Regions from separate parts of the Bacillus sp. DTU_2020_1000418_1_SI_GHA_SEK_038 genome, predicted to be linked through region 3. Evidence: a T-box and tRNA genes for the amino acid it is inferred to sense, from the RefSeq annotation. Region 3 holds a T-box; the other regions hold tRNA genes.

The links. A T-box is a leader RNA that pairs with one kind of tRNA and senses whether it is charged. The one in region 3 lies ahead of tyrS (tyrosine--tRNA ligase), so its partner is inferred to be a tRNA-Tyr.
Region 1: it has a tRNA-Tyr gene. The T-box ahead of tyrS (tyrosine--tRNA ligase) is inferred to sense a tRNA for this amino acid. The anticodon was not compared.
Region 2: it has a tRNA-Tyr gene. The T-box ahead of tyrS (tyrosine--tRNA ligase) is inferred to sense a tRNA for this amino acid. The anticodon was not compared.

The regions. Positions count from the first base shown of each region.
Region 1 is NZ_CP135435.1:340,106-344,905, reverse strand. It holds gene RRV45_RS01895 (iron chelate uptake ABC transporter family permease subunit) at 1-157, opposite strand, end outside; gene RRV45_RS01890 (ABC transporter permease) at 150-1,100, opposite strand; gene RRV45_RS01885 (hypothetical protein) at 1,438-1,851, shown strand; tRNA gene RRV45_RS01880 (tRNA-Asn) at 2,019-2,093, opposite strand; tRNA gene RRV45_RS01875 (tRNA-Ile) at 2,106-2,179, opposite strand; tRNA gene RRV45_RS01870 (tRNA-Gly) at 2,192-2,265, opposite strand; tRNA gene RRV45_RS01865 (tRNA-Cys) at 2,431-2,504, opposite strand; tRNA gene RRV45_RS01860 (tRNA-Gln) at 2,620-2,694, opposite strand; tRNA gene RRV45_RS01855 (tRNA-His) at 2,734-2,809, opposite strand; tRNA gene RRV45_RS01850 (tRNA-Trp) at 2,833-2,906, opposite strand; tRNA gene RRV45_RS01845 (tRNA-Tyr) at 2,912-2,996, opposite strand; tRNA gene RRV45_RS01840 (tRNA-Phe) at 3,028-3,103, opposite strand; tRNA gene RRV45_RS01835 (tRNA-Asp) at 3,269-3,345, opposite strand; tRNA gene RRV45_RS01830 (tRNA-Met) at 3,349-3,422, opposite strand; tRNA gene RRV45_RS01825 (tRNA-Ser) at 3,601-3,693, opposite strand; tRNA gene RRV45_RS01820 (tRNA-Met) at 3,712-3,788, opposite strand; tRNA gene RRV45_RS01815 (tRNA-Ala) at 3,823-3,898, opposite strand; tRNA gene RRV45_RS01810 (tRNA-Gly) at 3,959-4,033, opposite strand; tRNA gene RRV45_RS01805 (tRNA-Val) at 4,138-4,210, opposite strand; tRNA gene RRV45_RS01800 (tRNA-Glu) at 4,273-4,347, opposite strand; rRNA gene rrf (5S ribosomal RNA) at 4,403-4,519, opposite strand; rRNA gene RRV45_RS01790 (23S ribosomal RNA) at 4,592-4,800, opposite strand, start outside.
Region 2 is NZ_CP135435.1:1,321,257-1,326,056, reverse strand. It holds gene RRV45_RS06585 (sodium:solute symporter family protein) at 63-1,523, opposite strand; tRNA gene RRV45_RS06580 (tRNA-Leu) at 2,403-2,484, opposite strand; tRNA gene RRV45_RS06575 (tRNA-Leu) at 2,505-2,590, opposite strand; tRNA gene RRV45_RS06570 (tRNA-Cys) at 2,616-2,689, opposite strand; tRNA gene RRV45_RS06565 (tRNA-Gly) at 2,701-2,775, opposite strand; tRNA gene RRV45_RS06560 (tRNA-Gln) at 2,779-2,853, opposite strand; tRNA gene RRV45_RS06555 (tRNA-His) at 2,919-2,994, opposite strand; tRNA gene RRV45_RS06550 (tRNA-His) at 3,024-3,099, opposite strand; tRNA gene RRV45_RS06545 (tRNA-Trp) at 3,109-3,182, opposite strand; tRNA gene RRV45_RS06540 (tRNA-Tyr) at 3,188-3,272, opposite strand; tRNA gene RRV45_RS06535 (tRNA-Thr) at 3,391-3,466, opposite strand; tRNA gene RRV45_RS06530 (tRNA-Phe) at 3,634-3,709, opposite strand; tRNA gene RRV45_RS06525 (tRNA-Asp) at 3,716-3,792, opposite strand; tRNA gene RRV45_RS06520 (tRNA-Met) at 3,796-3,869, opposite strand; tRNA gene RRV45_RS06515 (tRNA-Val) at 4,040-4,115, opposite strand; tRNA gene RRV45_RS06510 (tRNA-Glu) at 4,177-4,251, opposite strand; tRNA gene RRV45_RS06505 (tRNA-Ser) at 4,267-4,357, opposite strand; tRNA gene RRV45_RS06500 (tRNA-Asn) at 4,361-4,435, opposite strand; rRNA gene rrf (5S ribosomal RNA) at 4,454-4,570, opposite strand; rRNA gene RRV45_RS06490 (23S ribosomal RNA) at 4,685-4,800, opposite strand, start outside.
Region 3 is NZ_CP135435.1:3,423,818-3,428,617, forward strand. It holds gene RRV45_RS17120 (EAL domain-containing protein) at 1-323, shown strand, start outside; gene RRV45_RS17125 (methyl-accepting chemotaxis protein) at 392-2,083, shown strand; gene tyrS (tyrosine--tRNA ligase) at 2,172-3,428, opposite strand; T-box leader at 3,505-3,725, opposite strand; gene RRV45_RS17135 (transglycosylase domain-containing protein) at 4,013-4,800, shown strand, end outside.

The DNA.
Region 1 (4,800 bases), 1.4 Mb from region 3:
ACGCAATGGATATACCTGTTAGAACCATAGCAATGACTTTAATTCCTCTTCGCGGCAATGCATAATCGAAGCTGCCATTTAAACCGTGAAATAAATAAATATTGATAAACAAAATCGCTAGTACAGCGAGAATGATCATTTTTATAGAATTACGCATACGCCTTCCTCCTAAATAGTAAGTAGAGGAAGATTCCGCTGCCAATGACTCCTACCATCAAGCTAATCGAAATCTCATAAGGGTAAATAATAACCCGTCCCAATATATCACACACAAGCAAAAAGGATGAGCCAAGTAATGCGGTATGCGGTAAGGTCTTTTGCAAATGATCCCCTTTAAAAATTGAAACAATGTTTGGGATAATTAAGCCAAGAAATGGAATCATTCCAACTGTTAGAACAACCGTAACGGTTATTAGTGCTACAAGAATAAGTCCAAAATTCACAACTCGTTTATAGGACAAACCTAAGTTTTTCGAAAAATCTTCCCCCATACCTGCGACTGTAAAGCGATTCGCAAATAGATAGGCCACTACTAACAATGGAATCGTTATGTATAAAAGCTCATATCGTCCCTTCATTATCATTGAAAAATCACCCTGGAGCCATGCAGACATATTTTGGATGACATCTGCCCGATAGGCAAAAAAGGTCGTAATCGAAGATAAGATGTTTCCAAACATTAAACCAACAAGCGGAATAAAAATTGCGTCCTTAAATTTAATTCGGTCAAGCAATTGCATAAACAAAAGCGTGCCGGCGAGCGCAAATACAAAGGCAACGACCATTTTTTCAAGAAGAGACGCATTCGCAAATAACAGCATTGACACTAGAATTCCAAGTCTAGTAGCATCGAGTGTACCCGCTGTTGTTGGTGAAACGAATTTATTCCGGCTGAGCTGCTGCATGATTAGCCCTGCAATACTCATCCCTGCTCCTGCAAATAAGATTGCCAATAATCTTGGCAAGCGGCTGATGAGAAAAATTTGAGTTTCATCAGATTGCAGATTCAGCAAATCCTTCGGTGTTATATGGCTCACACCAACGAAAAGGGATAGGATTGATAGAACAATGAGCGAGGCGATAAGGTATCTTTTTTTCATAACTATCTCCAATAAGTAAACATTTTCGTAAGCTTTAATGATACTGAAAATCATTATCACTACAACTCACAATTTTTATTATAACAGTCAGGAAATGATTGTCAATGAATAAATGAAAATAATTATCAATCGCAATTAGTATTTCAATCTGGTATGACACTTACTTTTTAAGATGTTTGTCCAATAAAAGACATGAAACTGACAATCATTTTCTAGGAATAATAGCAAAAAAACAGAAATATGAATTGATATTAAAGGGTAAAACAGATGGAACTTCAATCAGTGGGGTTATCCAGCCCGTTAATCTGATAATCATATCGGTGAAGGGGTAACTGCGTTGGAATTCATTGTGAGAGCTAAGGAAGGGTTAACGCTACAGTCATTATATTACGGATCCAGGCGAGAAAACATGGTCAGTGGCTTTATTCATCTGCAATACGGGGATATTATGACAATTACGAACCAAGGCAAGTTTGTATATGGAACGGGCTGGTTTATCCTTATCACAATTAAGGATTCAATTAAGGATTTTGTCTTCATGCCTGAGCTTGACGAAGCAATCAACACAAATAAGCTGCAAACAGGGATTGACGTAATGTTGGACCACTCTATTTCTACCTTTTATTTAGACAAATCCTTAGTTCATCGAAACAAGGAGCTATTCCTATCACTTTCAACCAAATTGAAAGAATCTTCATTTCTGTTGCATAGAATAACTAATAATTTCCCATCAGGTAAACAATTTTCGTAGCTTACTAAACAATAATTTACAAATACATACAAAAAACCGCTAATCCACAATATATATATGGAAATAGCGGTTTTATTAGGTTAGACCAATTGGTAATTAATGTACAATTAGAAATATTAATCTTTAATCAACACCTTAGGAGGCTGTTGTTCAATACAGATAAAAAGTGGCTCCGCAGGTAGGATTCGAACCTACGACCGTTCGGTTAACAGCCGAATGCTCTACCACTGAGCTACTGCGGAATAGTAAATATATGGGCCTAAATGGACTCGAACCATCGACCTCACGCTTATCAGGCGTGCGCTCTAACCAGCTGAGCTATAGGCCCATTAAAATTATATGGAGCGGGTGAAGGGAATCGAACCCTCATCAACAGCTTGGAAGGCTGTGGTTTTACCACTAAACTACACCCGCATTTTTGATTGATACAAAATTAAATTTAATTTACGCTCATTCATGCCTCTTCCTCTTCTAGCAAATTCAAGGATGTGAATGTGTCGAGGCAACTCGAAGATTATACATGGATGTTTCGCTCGTGGCTGTGGTTTTACCACTAAACTACACCCGCATTTATAAATTTGGAGGCAGCACCCGGATTTGAACCGGGGATAAAGGTTTTGCAGACCTCTGCCTTACCACTTGGCTATGCCGCCATTTCTTAAATTTTGATTGTGGTCAAAATTTGCTTCAAAGTCCTACGGTCTTTGTCGCAAGTTTTTTTAAAAACCATTCATCGATGTAAGGCTTCGGGGCTGTTTTTAAAAAAACTGGCTGGGCTAGCTGGATTCGAACCAACGCATGTCGCAGTCAAAGTGCGATGCCTTACCGCTTGGCTATAGCCCACTGAAGTAACCTCAAGAATTGCTTCTCTGTAAAATAATATGGGGCGGCTGATGGGAATCGAACCCACGAATGTCGGAACCACAATCCGATGCGTTAACCACTTCGCCACAACCGCCATAATTCACATATTTTTATATTTGGCAGGGGTAGTAGGAATCGAACCCACATCAAAGGTTTTGGAGACCTTCGTTTTACCATTAAACTATACCCCTATAAATGGTGGTGGGGGACGGATTCGAACCGCCGAACCCAAAGGGAGCGGATTTACAGTCCGCCGCGTTTAGCCACTTCGCTACCCCACCATATGGAAAAATAGGGATTTTGAAAATTTTATGGTGGCTCAGGACGGAATCGAACCGCCGACACAAGGATTTTCAGTCCTTTGCTCTACCGACTGAGCTACTGAGCCTAATTAATGTAACTTCCTAAAGTTTGTGTGGCTTTGGGAATGTGCTTCAAAGCCCTACGGTCTTTGTCGCAGATTTTAATAGCTTGCCATTCGGTGAAGAAATGCTTCGCAGCTGCAATCTTTTAAAATCCTCTACCGACTGAGCTACTGAGCCTAATATAAATATGGCGGTCCGGACGGGACTCGAACCCGCGACCTCCTGCGTGACAGGCAGGCATTCTAACCAACTGAACTACCGGACCAGATTGCGGGGACAGGATTTGAACCTGCGACCTTCGGGTTATGAGCCCGACGAGCTACCGGACTGCTCCACCCCGCGATAATAATATTAATATGATTTTTTACTATGCTCATATATAGCATAAGGACTGTCCCAATCTCAGAATGCTAAATCAAGCAGCAGCTCGATCGGTACAACTCGCAGTTTATTCAAGGAGTAACGCTCGTTGCTCCACCCCGCGATAATGGTATTTATATAATTTTCACTAAGCATAATATGGAGGAGGAAAGGGGATTCGAACCCCTGCGCGGTTTGACCCGCCTGTCGGTTTTCAAGACCGATCCCTTCAGCCGGACTTGGGTATTCCTCCACATTAAAATCATAAATATGGTAGCGGCGGAGGGGATCGAACCCCCGACCTTACGGGTATGAACCGTACGCTCTAGCCAGCTGAGCTACACCGCCAAATTAAGAAAAGACATTTAGTTTGATATAATAATGGTGGAGCCTAGCGGGATCGAACCGCTGACCTCCTGCGTGCAAGGCAGGCGCTCTCCCAGCTGAGCTAAGGCCCCATACATAAAGGTATAAAGGAACACAATTAGAATTAATTCCTATACTGCAAAAAATATTTTTGGAGCGGAAGACGGGATTCGAACCCGCGACCCCCACCTTGGCAAGGTGGTGTTCTACCACTGAACTACTTCCGCACATCAAAAATGGTGAGGTAAGTACTTTATAAAAAATACCGGATAGAAGTTAACATCTAACCAATTTATTGTAGTCAGTTGTTCAGGTCTACACCGGTAAATGATGGAGGATGACGGGATCGAACCGCCGACCCCCTGCTTGTAAGGCAGGTGCTCTCCCAGCTGAGCTAATCCTCCTCAGCGCAAAAAGTGCAAGTGCATATTAGTTAAACATATATCACTTCTACTATGCTGTAAAATGGTGACCCGTACGGGATTCGAACCCGTGTTACCGCCGTGAAAGGGCGGTGTCTTAACCGCTTGACCAACGGGCCAATTTATTTAAATTGATCATGCATTCATCAAAAATAATAGCCCCTCTTGGGGCTAGCCTAGCGGCGTCCTACTCTCACAAGGGGACAGCCCCTAACTACCATCGGCGCTGAAAAGCTTAACTTCCGTGTTCGGGATGGGAACGGGTGTGACCTTTTCGCTATCGCCACTAGACCTATTTTATTGAGGTTTGTTCCCTCAAAACTAGATAATGCTGAAGAAGTTATTCGAGTAATCATACTAAATGTGGTTAAGTCCTCGACCGATTAGTATTTGTCAGCTCCACGTGTCGCCACGCTTCCACCTCAAACCTATCAACCTGATCATCTTTCAGGGGTCTTACTAGCTTGACGCTATGGGAAATCTCATCTCGAGGGGGGCTTCATGCTTAGATGCTTTCAGCACTTATCCCGTCCGCACATAGCTACCCAGCTATGCCTTTGGCAAGACAACTG
Region 2 (4,800 bases), 2.1 Mb from region 3:
TCTAATAGCCTTCCTTATATTGATTGCCTATTCCCATCCTTTCCGTTTATATGCCTAGTTTTCTAATTAATAGACCTTTTATACTTTGATTTAAGATTCTTAATGCTCTCCTTAGTTTCTTTTACTTCCTGTGAAAATTTTGAAACTACTATAAATACAAATGCATTGAAGATTAATGCAAGAAACCCTATTATTCCAACATTTATATCAAAGTTATATGAAATTATAATAAGAACGGCTAATCCAGTAATAATTCCCGCTATAGCGCCCTTTGCATTTGATTCTTCCCAAAAAAGAGCCCCTGCTACCGGAACAAATACTTGTGCTGTACCGCTTAGTGCAATTAATCCAAGCTGAATCATTAAACCTGGAATAAAAGTAAAAGTTAGATATGAAAGGACTGCAAATATCAGAATTCCAACCTTTCCTATATTGAGTAACCTTTTGTCACTCGTATTTCTATTTATATATCTTTTATGTATATCAATTGTGTACATAGCTGAAATCGAATGAATTTGAGAGTTTGCTGTAGACATGGCGGCAGCTGCACCACCAATTAGTATTATATAGGCAAGTATATATGGCATGTAATTTAAAACAACCCTCGGTAATAATGTATCAGAATCAACCAGTTCATCTACAAGAAGGATTCCCGCATTGCCTAAAAGCATAGGAGTCATATTAATGAATGATATAGAAGCAAGCAAGAAAGGGATTAGATAAAAGGTTTTGGCATCTTTTACTGCATATATCCTTATCCAAAGTGGAGGTCCCATTAATGCGCCAATAGGAACAATTACAAACATTGAAATCCATAGCAGCGGACCCATAGGCCCAGGAAGAGTTAAAACTTCAGGCACTTTATCATTTAACTCCGAGAAGAGATTTCCAATTCCATTGAAATAATAAACAATAAATATTCCACCTAACAATACACTAATAATTATTAATATCTGGTAAAAAATATCGGTCCAGGCAACAGCCCTCAGTCCTCCAGTCCAAACATAAATTACTATAACGGAGGTAAATACAAAAGCTCCCATCTGACTTGGTATCAATCCCTTTGAAGCTGTTTCAATAAGATATGCTCCGCCAGAAATCTGTATTTGAAAATAAGGTATTGTAAAAAGCATCATAAGAGTCGTGACTAATATTCCTAAAGCTTTGGATTTATATATATCCATAAAAAAGTCGGTCGCAGTAATATAGTTGTTCTCTTTTCCATAAAACCATATTCTCTTTCCGATCCTCAAAAAAAGTATTCCAAAAAGTATATCCCAACCTATGGTTGTCCAATATACAGGTCCATTGTTGTAATAATATGAAGTAGAACCCAAAAAAGCAAAAGCACTCCACCAGGTGGCCTGAACAGTAAAGAATACAGTCATTGGGGACATGCTCCTGTTCTGAACAAAAAAACCAGATATGGTCGCTTGGTCTTTTTCACCTGCTTTAGCACCAATCCATAAAGGAATAAACATAGAAGCCCCTATAAATAAAATAGCTATAGAACTTTGATCCATTTTTTCTCCCTTATAATTCTTATTTTGTATTATCAGTTTCGAAAATTGTTGACAATATGCAACATTATTACCTATTAGAAAGCTGTATTTTGCAGAGAAAAAGTAAACATTGTTGCAATTGCAAATGCAGAGTATTGCAAACTGACATGGAGCCACATCTATAGGCATACTTCTCTAACCAAGAATCCAGTAGCCACAGGGCTTGGCTATCCATGAAGGCTATCATGACCAAGGCTCTTATCTAAAATTGCAGCTTAATTTATCTTTGCAAAATTCTGCACTTTTATTTTGCTAAGCACAACAGTGGTAAAGGGCTAAGGTGCATTTTCGTTCGATTAGTCTGTAATCCTATCTTAAGGTTTACAGAACTTGCTGGCAATTCAATTCCTTATCTCCTCCAGCTATATTAAATATTTTAAATGAAATTATATAGAGTTAAAATGAAGCTATAAAAATTATAACAAATATGATGTCAATAATTATGGAAATTATGGATACGATTTAAAATAGTCCAATAATTATCTACCTATCAACTAGGTGAATAACTAGACAACTGGCACTATATCAAAAAGGTATATTTTGACCGAAAAGACAGGTATGCATACGGCATAGATATCACTCAATAAAAGGACAATCAATCCAATTCGTAATTGAACGGCTAGGATATGGCAATACATGCTATTAAGAATTACGAATTGAGGATGAACAACTTAGTATGAAGAAAATATGAGGAGATGGTTGTGTATAAAATGTGTAAAATGATTTGAAGTCCTAATCGTTTTCTAACGACTTCTTAGAAATTGAAAAAGCTCATAAATCTCTATTTGAAGAGGGTTATGAGCTTTCTAAAAAATCTTATTTAACTAAAATAACAAAAGATACCGGTGGTCGGGATCGAACCGACACTCCAGAAGGAACACGATTTTGAGTCGTGCGCGTCTGCCAATTCCGCCACACCGGCGTATTAAAATTTCAAGGAAGTGCCGAGGACCGGAATCGAACCGGTACGGTAGTCACCTACCGCAGGATTTTAAGTCCTGTGCGTCTGCCAGTTCCGCCACCCCGGCGTATATAAAAAAATAATTTTGAAGTTGGAGGCGGCAACCGGATTTGAACCGGTGATCAAGGTTTTGCAGACCTATGCCTTACCACTTGGCTATGCCGCCTTAAAATAAAATGGAGCGGAAGACGGGATTCGAACCCGCGACCCCCACCTTGGCAAGGTGGTGTTCTACCACTGAACTACTTCCGCAAATGGCTGGGCTAGCTGGATTCGAACCAACGCATGTCGCAGTCAAAGTGCGATGCCTTACCGCTTGGCTATAGCCCAATAATATAGAGTAATTAATGATATTATATCAAAACCTATGATAAGGGTTCCACTATTTATTAAAATGGGGCGACTGATGGGAATCGAACCCACGAATGTCGGAACCACAATCCGATGCGTTAACCACTTCGCCACAATCGCCATAATTCATAATAGTTTCAATAATTAAATGGGGCGGCTGATGGGAATCGAACCCACGAATGTCGGAACCACAATCCGATGCGTTAACCACTTCGCCACAACCGCCATAATTTATGGCAGGGGTAGTAGGAATCGAACCCACATCAAAGGTTTTGGAGACCTTCGTTTTACCATTAAACTATACCCCTATAAATGGTGGTGGGGGACGGATTCGAACCGCCGAACCCAAAGGGAGCGGATTTACAGTCCGCCGCGTTTAGCCACTTCGCTACCCCACCGTAGTTATTAGAAATTGTCTGTAGTCATAATATGCTCCAAAGTCCTGCGGTCTTTGTCGCAAAAATTTAAAATTACCATTCATTGAAGAACTGCTCCGAAGCTGTAATTTTAAATTTTTGGTGCCGGCCAGAGGACTCGAACCCCCAACCTACTGATTACAAGTCAGTTGCTCTACCAATTGAGCTAGGCCGGCGTATATTATTTTATTTCCTAATTTAAAAACTGCTAAAAATTGTGCTTCAAAGTCTTACAAACTTTGTCGCAGATTTAAAAAGTTTACCATCAAGGGAGTAAAGCTTCGGTGCTGCAAGCTTTTAAAATCCTCTACCAATTGAGCTAGGCCGGCGTATTCTTTTTAAATGGTGGCTCAGGACGGAATCGAACCGCCGACACAAGGATTTTCAGTCCTTTGCTCTACCGACTGAGCTACTGAGCCACAAAATGGCGGTCCGGACGGGACTCGAACCCGCGACCTCCTGCGTGACAGGCAGGCATTCTAACCAACTGAACTACCGGACCAGATTGCGGGGACAGGATTTGAACCTGCGACCTTCGGGTTATGAGCCCGACGAGCTACCGGACTGCTCCACCCCGCGATAATAGTATTTATATGATTTTTACTATGCTCATATAAAGCATAAGGACTGACCCGATCTCAGGATGCTTAATCAAGCAGCAGCTGCATCGGTACAACTCACAGTTGATTCATGGAGTAACGCTCGTTGCTCCACCCCGCGACAATAATATTCCATGCTATAAGTAAACATGGTGGAGGATGACGGGATCGAACCGCCGACCCTCTGCTTGTAAGGCAGATGCTCTCCCAGCTGAGCTAATCCTCCGAAGCACAGGACGTGCAAGTGCATACGTTGCGACAGGATGTCGCGTACTTAGTATGCCAAATGGTGACCCCTACGGGATTCGAACCCGTGTTACCGCCGTGAAAGGGCGGTGTCTTAACCGCTTGACCAAGGGGCCAGATAAGTTTTTAAATGGCGGAGAGCAAGGGATTTGAACCCTTGATACGCGGTTAGCGTATACACGATTTCCAATCGTGCTCCTTCGGCCACTCGGACAGCTCTCCAGATGGCTCCGCAGGTAGGATTCGAACCTACGACCGTTCGGTTAACAGCCGAATGCTCTACCACTGAGCTACTGCGGAATAGTGAATATATTAAAAGCCTAGCGACGTCCTACTCTCACATGGGGACAGCCCCAAACTACCATCGGCGCTGAGAAGCTTAACTTCCGTGTTCGGGATGGGAACGGGTGTGGCCTTCTCGCTATCGCCACTAGACTTTTGTTAAAGACAATATCTATTATATCGTCTTTTTGATTTTTTTCAAGAGAAATTTTCATTCCCTCAAAACTAGATAATGCTGAAGAAGTTATTCGAGTAATCATACTAAATGTGGTTAAGTCCTCGACCGATTAGTATTTGTCAGCTCCACGTGTCGCCACGCTTCCACCTCAAACCTATCAACCTGATCATCTTTCAGGGGTCTTACTAGCTTGACGCTATGGGAA
Region 3 (4,800 bases):
AACAAATTTTTATGAGCCGTCTGTTGTTTTTAAAATCGAATGGCTTCCAAATTGCATTTGACGATTTACCGGTTACAAAAGACTCTTTTAAAATGATAGAAATTATTTCACCTGATTTTGTAAAGCTGGATCACACGAAATCAAAAGGCCTATCAGTATCAATCGAAAAACAGGCACTAGTCTCTCTCTTTTTAGAATTCACAAACAAAGAAATAAAATTAGTGCTAGAAGGCATTGAAACAAAAAATGACCTATTAGCGGCAAAACAATTGGGTGTACCTATACTTCAGGGCTACTATATATCAAAACCGAAACGGCTATAGTAATGACAATTTAGCCTTATATAGTTATGTCTAAAAAAGATGAATATATTGAAAGTTGGGGAAAAGAATTGAAGAATTTATTAAGCTTCAAAAGTATTAGAACGAAAATATTGTTTGGATTTTCATTAGTGATTTTTCTCGTGTTAGTATTAGGAGGATTTAGTTTTTATGAAATCAAAACAACGAATAGAGACACAGAAATCATCGTTGACCACGAGGTCCAATTATTAATTGCAAACGAGCAAATGTCTAGTACTTTGGCAAATAGAATATCAACTGCACGAGGCTATGTACTATATGGCGGTGACTACAAAGAACGCTTTAACGAGTATACTGAGAAAGGAAAGCATTATGAACAGGTAGTTAGAAAGATCGGTGCATCTCAGGAATTTGATGAACTTATTAACCGTACTGTCGAATGGAGACAGTATGTATCAAAGGAAGTATTTGAAGAATACGAAAAAGGAAATATCGACATCGCAAGGCAAAATCTAGCGAAATCAGATTCAACCGTTCGTGAGCTTATGGCTGGATATGAAAAATTAGCGAGTGATAGTCAAGATTCTATTAATAGAAAAGGGAAAGAAATTATAGCTAGCGGAGAAAAAACAGTCCTTTACATAACGGTTGTCATTCTTTTGGCTGTAGTTGTAAGTATTACAGTAGCACTAATAACCTCCAATGTGATTACAGCCCCAATAAAAAAGGTTATGGAAAGAATGAATCTCATTGCTAGCGGTGATTTAAGCCTTGAACCGTTAATAAATCATTCAAAAGACGAAGTTGGCCAGCTAGTAGCTTCTACAAATGAAATGAATAATAATGTTCGCCAATTATTAAGTGAAATTAACCTAGTCTCTGAATCTATTGCGGGTCAGAGTGAAGAGTTAACGCAATCAGCAAATGAAGTAAACGCTGGATCCCAACAAATTGCGACTACCATGCAGGAATTGGCAACTGGCACAGAGTCACAAGCTGCCAACGCAAGTAATTTATCCTCCATCATGGGCTCGTTTTCAGCCACAGTTCAAGAAGCGGATGCAAATGGGGATCTTATTCTACAAGCGTCCAATGAGGTATTATTAATGACTGGCGAAGGGAGCCAGCTAATGGAGTCTTCCTTCAATCAAATGACAAAGATTGATCAAATTATGCAGGATGCAATGCAAAAAGTGTACGGCCTTAATACCAGTTCACAAGAAATTTCTAAATTGATTTCTGTCATAAAGGATATAGCCGACCAAACAAATTTATTAGCTTTAAATGCTGCTATTGAATCAGCAAGAGCTGGAGAACATGGCAAAGGTTTTGCAGTCGTAGCTAATGAAGTAAAAAAGCTCGCAGAACAGGTTTCTGCATCTGTTTCTGATATTACAAACATCGTAACAGGCATTCAGGATGAATCAAATACAGTAACTACATCTTTACAAACAGGATATGAAGAAGTTGTCCAAGGAACTAGCCAAATTAAAACCACTAGTGAGACCTTCGAAGGCATTAGTGCAGCTATAAATAACATGTCGAAAAATATTCAAACTGTTAATGAAAATCTAGCTGCCATCACTTCGAATAGTGAAATCATGAGCGGATCAATTTCCGAAATTGCAGCCATTTCTGAAGAGTCAGCTGCTGGGGTCGAACAAACCTCTGCTTCATCCCAGCAAATCAGCAGCTCAATGGATGAAGTTGCCAGCAGTTCAGAAGAACTTGCAAAACAAGCTGAAAAGCTAAACGGTTTAGTTATGAAATTTAAGTTATAAAATATACAGAATTTAATAAGCCCTAGAAATTATGCTTTTGTAATTTCTAGGGCTTTTATTAAATCTTTATTGCTGATGACTTAATGAATTAGTATTTAATTAAGAAATATTTCTTCTTCCCGCGGCGAATGATGGTAAATTCATTCTCAATTCGGTCTTTAACCGTCAGGACATAGTCTGTTGCTGTCACTTTTTCACCATTAATTGAAACGGCTCCGTTTGCAATATCTTCGCGGGCCTGGCGCTTAGATGGCGAGATTTTTGCATCCACAAGTAAATCAACAAGGCCGATTTCCTCGCCAGAAGAATGCTCGTAAGATGGGACATCCTTAAATCCTTGTTTAATTTCTGTTCCAGAAAGATTGCTTACATCTCCACTGAATAACGCCTCTGAAATTCTAATTGCCTGACTTAAAGCTTCTTCCCCATGAATAAGACGTGTCATTTCCTCAGCTAAGGCCTTTTGTGCTTTACGAAGATGCGCCTCTTCTTGAACAGATTGTTCTAGTGCTTCAATTTCTTCTTTTGAAAGGAAAGTAAAGTATTTCAAGTATTTAACAACATCCGCATCAGCAGCATTAATCCAGAATTGGTAGAACTCATATGGTGAGGTTTTTTCCGGATCTAGCCACACAGCGCCACTTTCCGTTTTGCCAAATTTAGTTCCATCAGCCTTTGTCACAAGAGGAATTGTCATCCCATATGCTTTCGAGCCTTCTCCTGTCATTTTTCGGATCAGTTCAAGACCTGTAGTAATGTTGCCCCATTGGTCACTTCCGCCAATTTGGAGCTTACATTGATAATTCTCATATAAATGTTTGAAATCCATTCCTTGCAGGATTGTGTAAGTAAATTCTGTAAAAGAAATCCCTGTTTCAAGTCGTGACGCAATCGTATCTTTTGCAAGCATATAATTGATTCCTACATGCTTCCCATAATCTCTTAGGAAGGTGATAATATTCATCGGCGCAGTCCAATCATAGTTATTTACCATGATCGCTCCGTTTTCTCCTTCGAAATCAAAGATCATTTTTAATTGTTTTGTTAGACAGTCTACGTTGTGCTGCACGGTTTCAACTGTTTGCAGTGTTCTTTCTTCAGTCATTTTCGGATCACCAATTAAGCCTGTTGCTCCCCCGACAAGTACAATCGGACGATGTCCATGATTTTGAAATCTTCTTAATGTCAGAAACGGCAGCAAATGCCCGATATGCATACTGTCACCTGTTGGATCCATCCCGCAATATAAAGAGATTTTCTCCTTATTTAAAGTGTCCTTCATTCCTTCTTCATCTGTTTGCTGGTAAATAATCCCTCTCCACTGTAAATCCTCTAGTAAGCTCATTGTTTGCTTCCTCCTTATTTGTTAACCCGTCTTTTATCCACTTTCAAAAAAAAACAAAAAACGCCCCTGCATAAACTGCAGGGACGCTTTAATTGCGCGGTACCACCCAAATTGAGGACAATTATCCTCCACTCATTTCTGATAACGGACCTCCCGTTCACTGCTATAACTGATAGCTCAGGTTGACAGTGAATGCTCAGGGAGGTAATTCATCCTTCTATGTGTACCGGCTCACAGCAGCCGCCGGCTTTCTGAAACAGAGATAGAAGCACTACTTATTCCCATCAAAGCAATAGCTAATTTATTTTAATGTCTAGCTCCAGCGCCTACCCCCTCGAGGTCATAAGCCAGTCCGCCAAGAAGGTTAAACTACAACCTTCCCGTCGGCCCGTCTTATGCTTGTCGGGGGTGGGCAAGGCGCTTCCGCTTTTCTATTAATATAATAGCATTTTTATCATATGAGTTTAGAAATGTCAAATGTTCGGACAAAAGAAAAAAGGGAAATTTAGAAAAATAGCGAACCAATGACTAATGGATAGCCTGTTTATGCTATAATGTATGTGATTTTAGGGGGATTGATACGAATGAAAGAAAATCAAAATATAAAAGATAAATGGAAGTCGTGGTTAGGCTTGCTAACTAATAAAAAAGCGGCAAAAGGTGCCAGTATCTCCTTTCAAGTTGCTTGGAATCTTATTTTATTATTTATTATTATCATTGTCATTGTAGGCTCCTTTGCTGGTGGTGTCGGAGCAGGATATTTTGCTTCACTCGTTAAGAATGAGAAAATTCGTCCTTATGAAAAGATGAAGAAGGATATTTATAACTATGAAGAAACATCCGATTTGTATTTTACAGACAATGTTTACCTTGGAAAGCTTCGAACAGATTTGGACAGGGAAGAGGTCAAGCTTGAGAATGTATCCCAGTATTTAATAGATGCAGTGATTGCGACAGAGGATGAATATTTTTATGAGCATGATGGAGTTGTTCCTAAGGCAATTATGCGTGCTCTCTTTCAAGAAGTAACGAATTCCGCAGTTCAAACAGGGGGAAGTACACTTACACAGCAATTAATAAAAAATCAGCTGTTAACAAATGAAGTATCTTTTGAAAGGAAAGCGAAAGAAATTTTACTTGCCCTTCGCTTAGAAAAGTTTTTTGATAAAAAAGAGATTTTGGAAGCCTATTTAAATGTCTCCACCTTTGGCAGAAATTCATCTGGCAGAAACATCGCTGGTGTTCAAGCAGCAGCTAAAGGGGTTTTTGGAGTGAATGCAAAGGATTTAAATATACCCCAGGCCGCTTTTATTGCAGGACTTCCTCAAAGCCCATTTGGCTATACCCCCTATACACAGGGCGGGGAATTGAA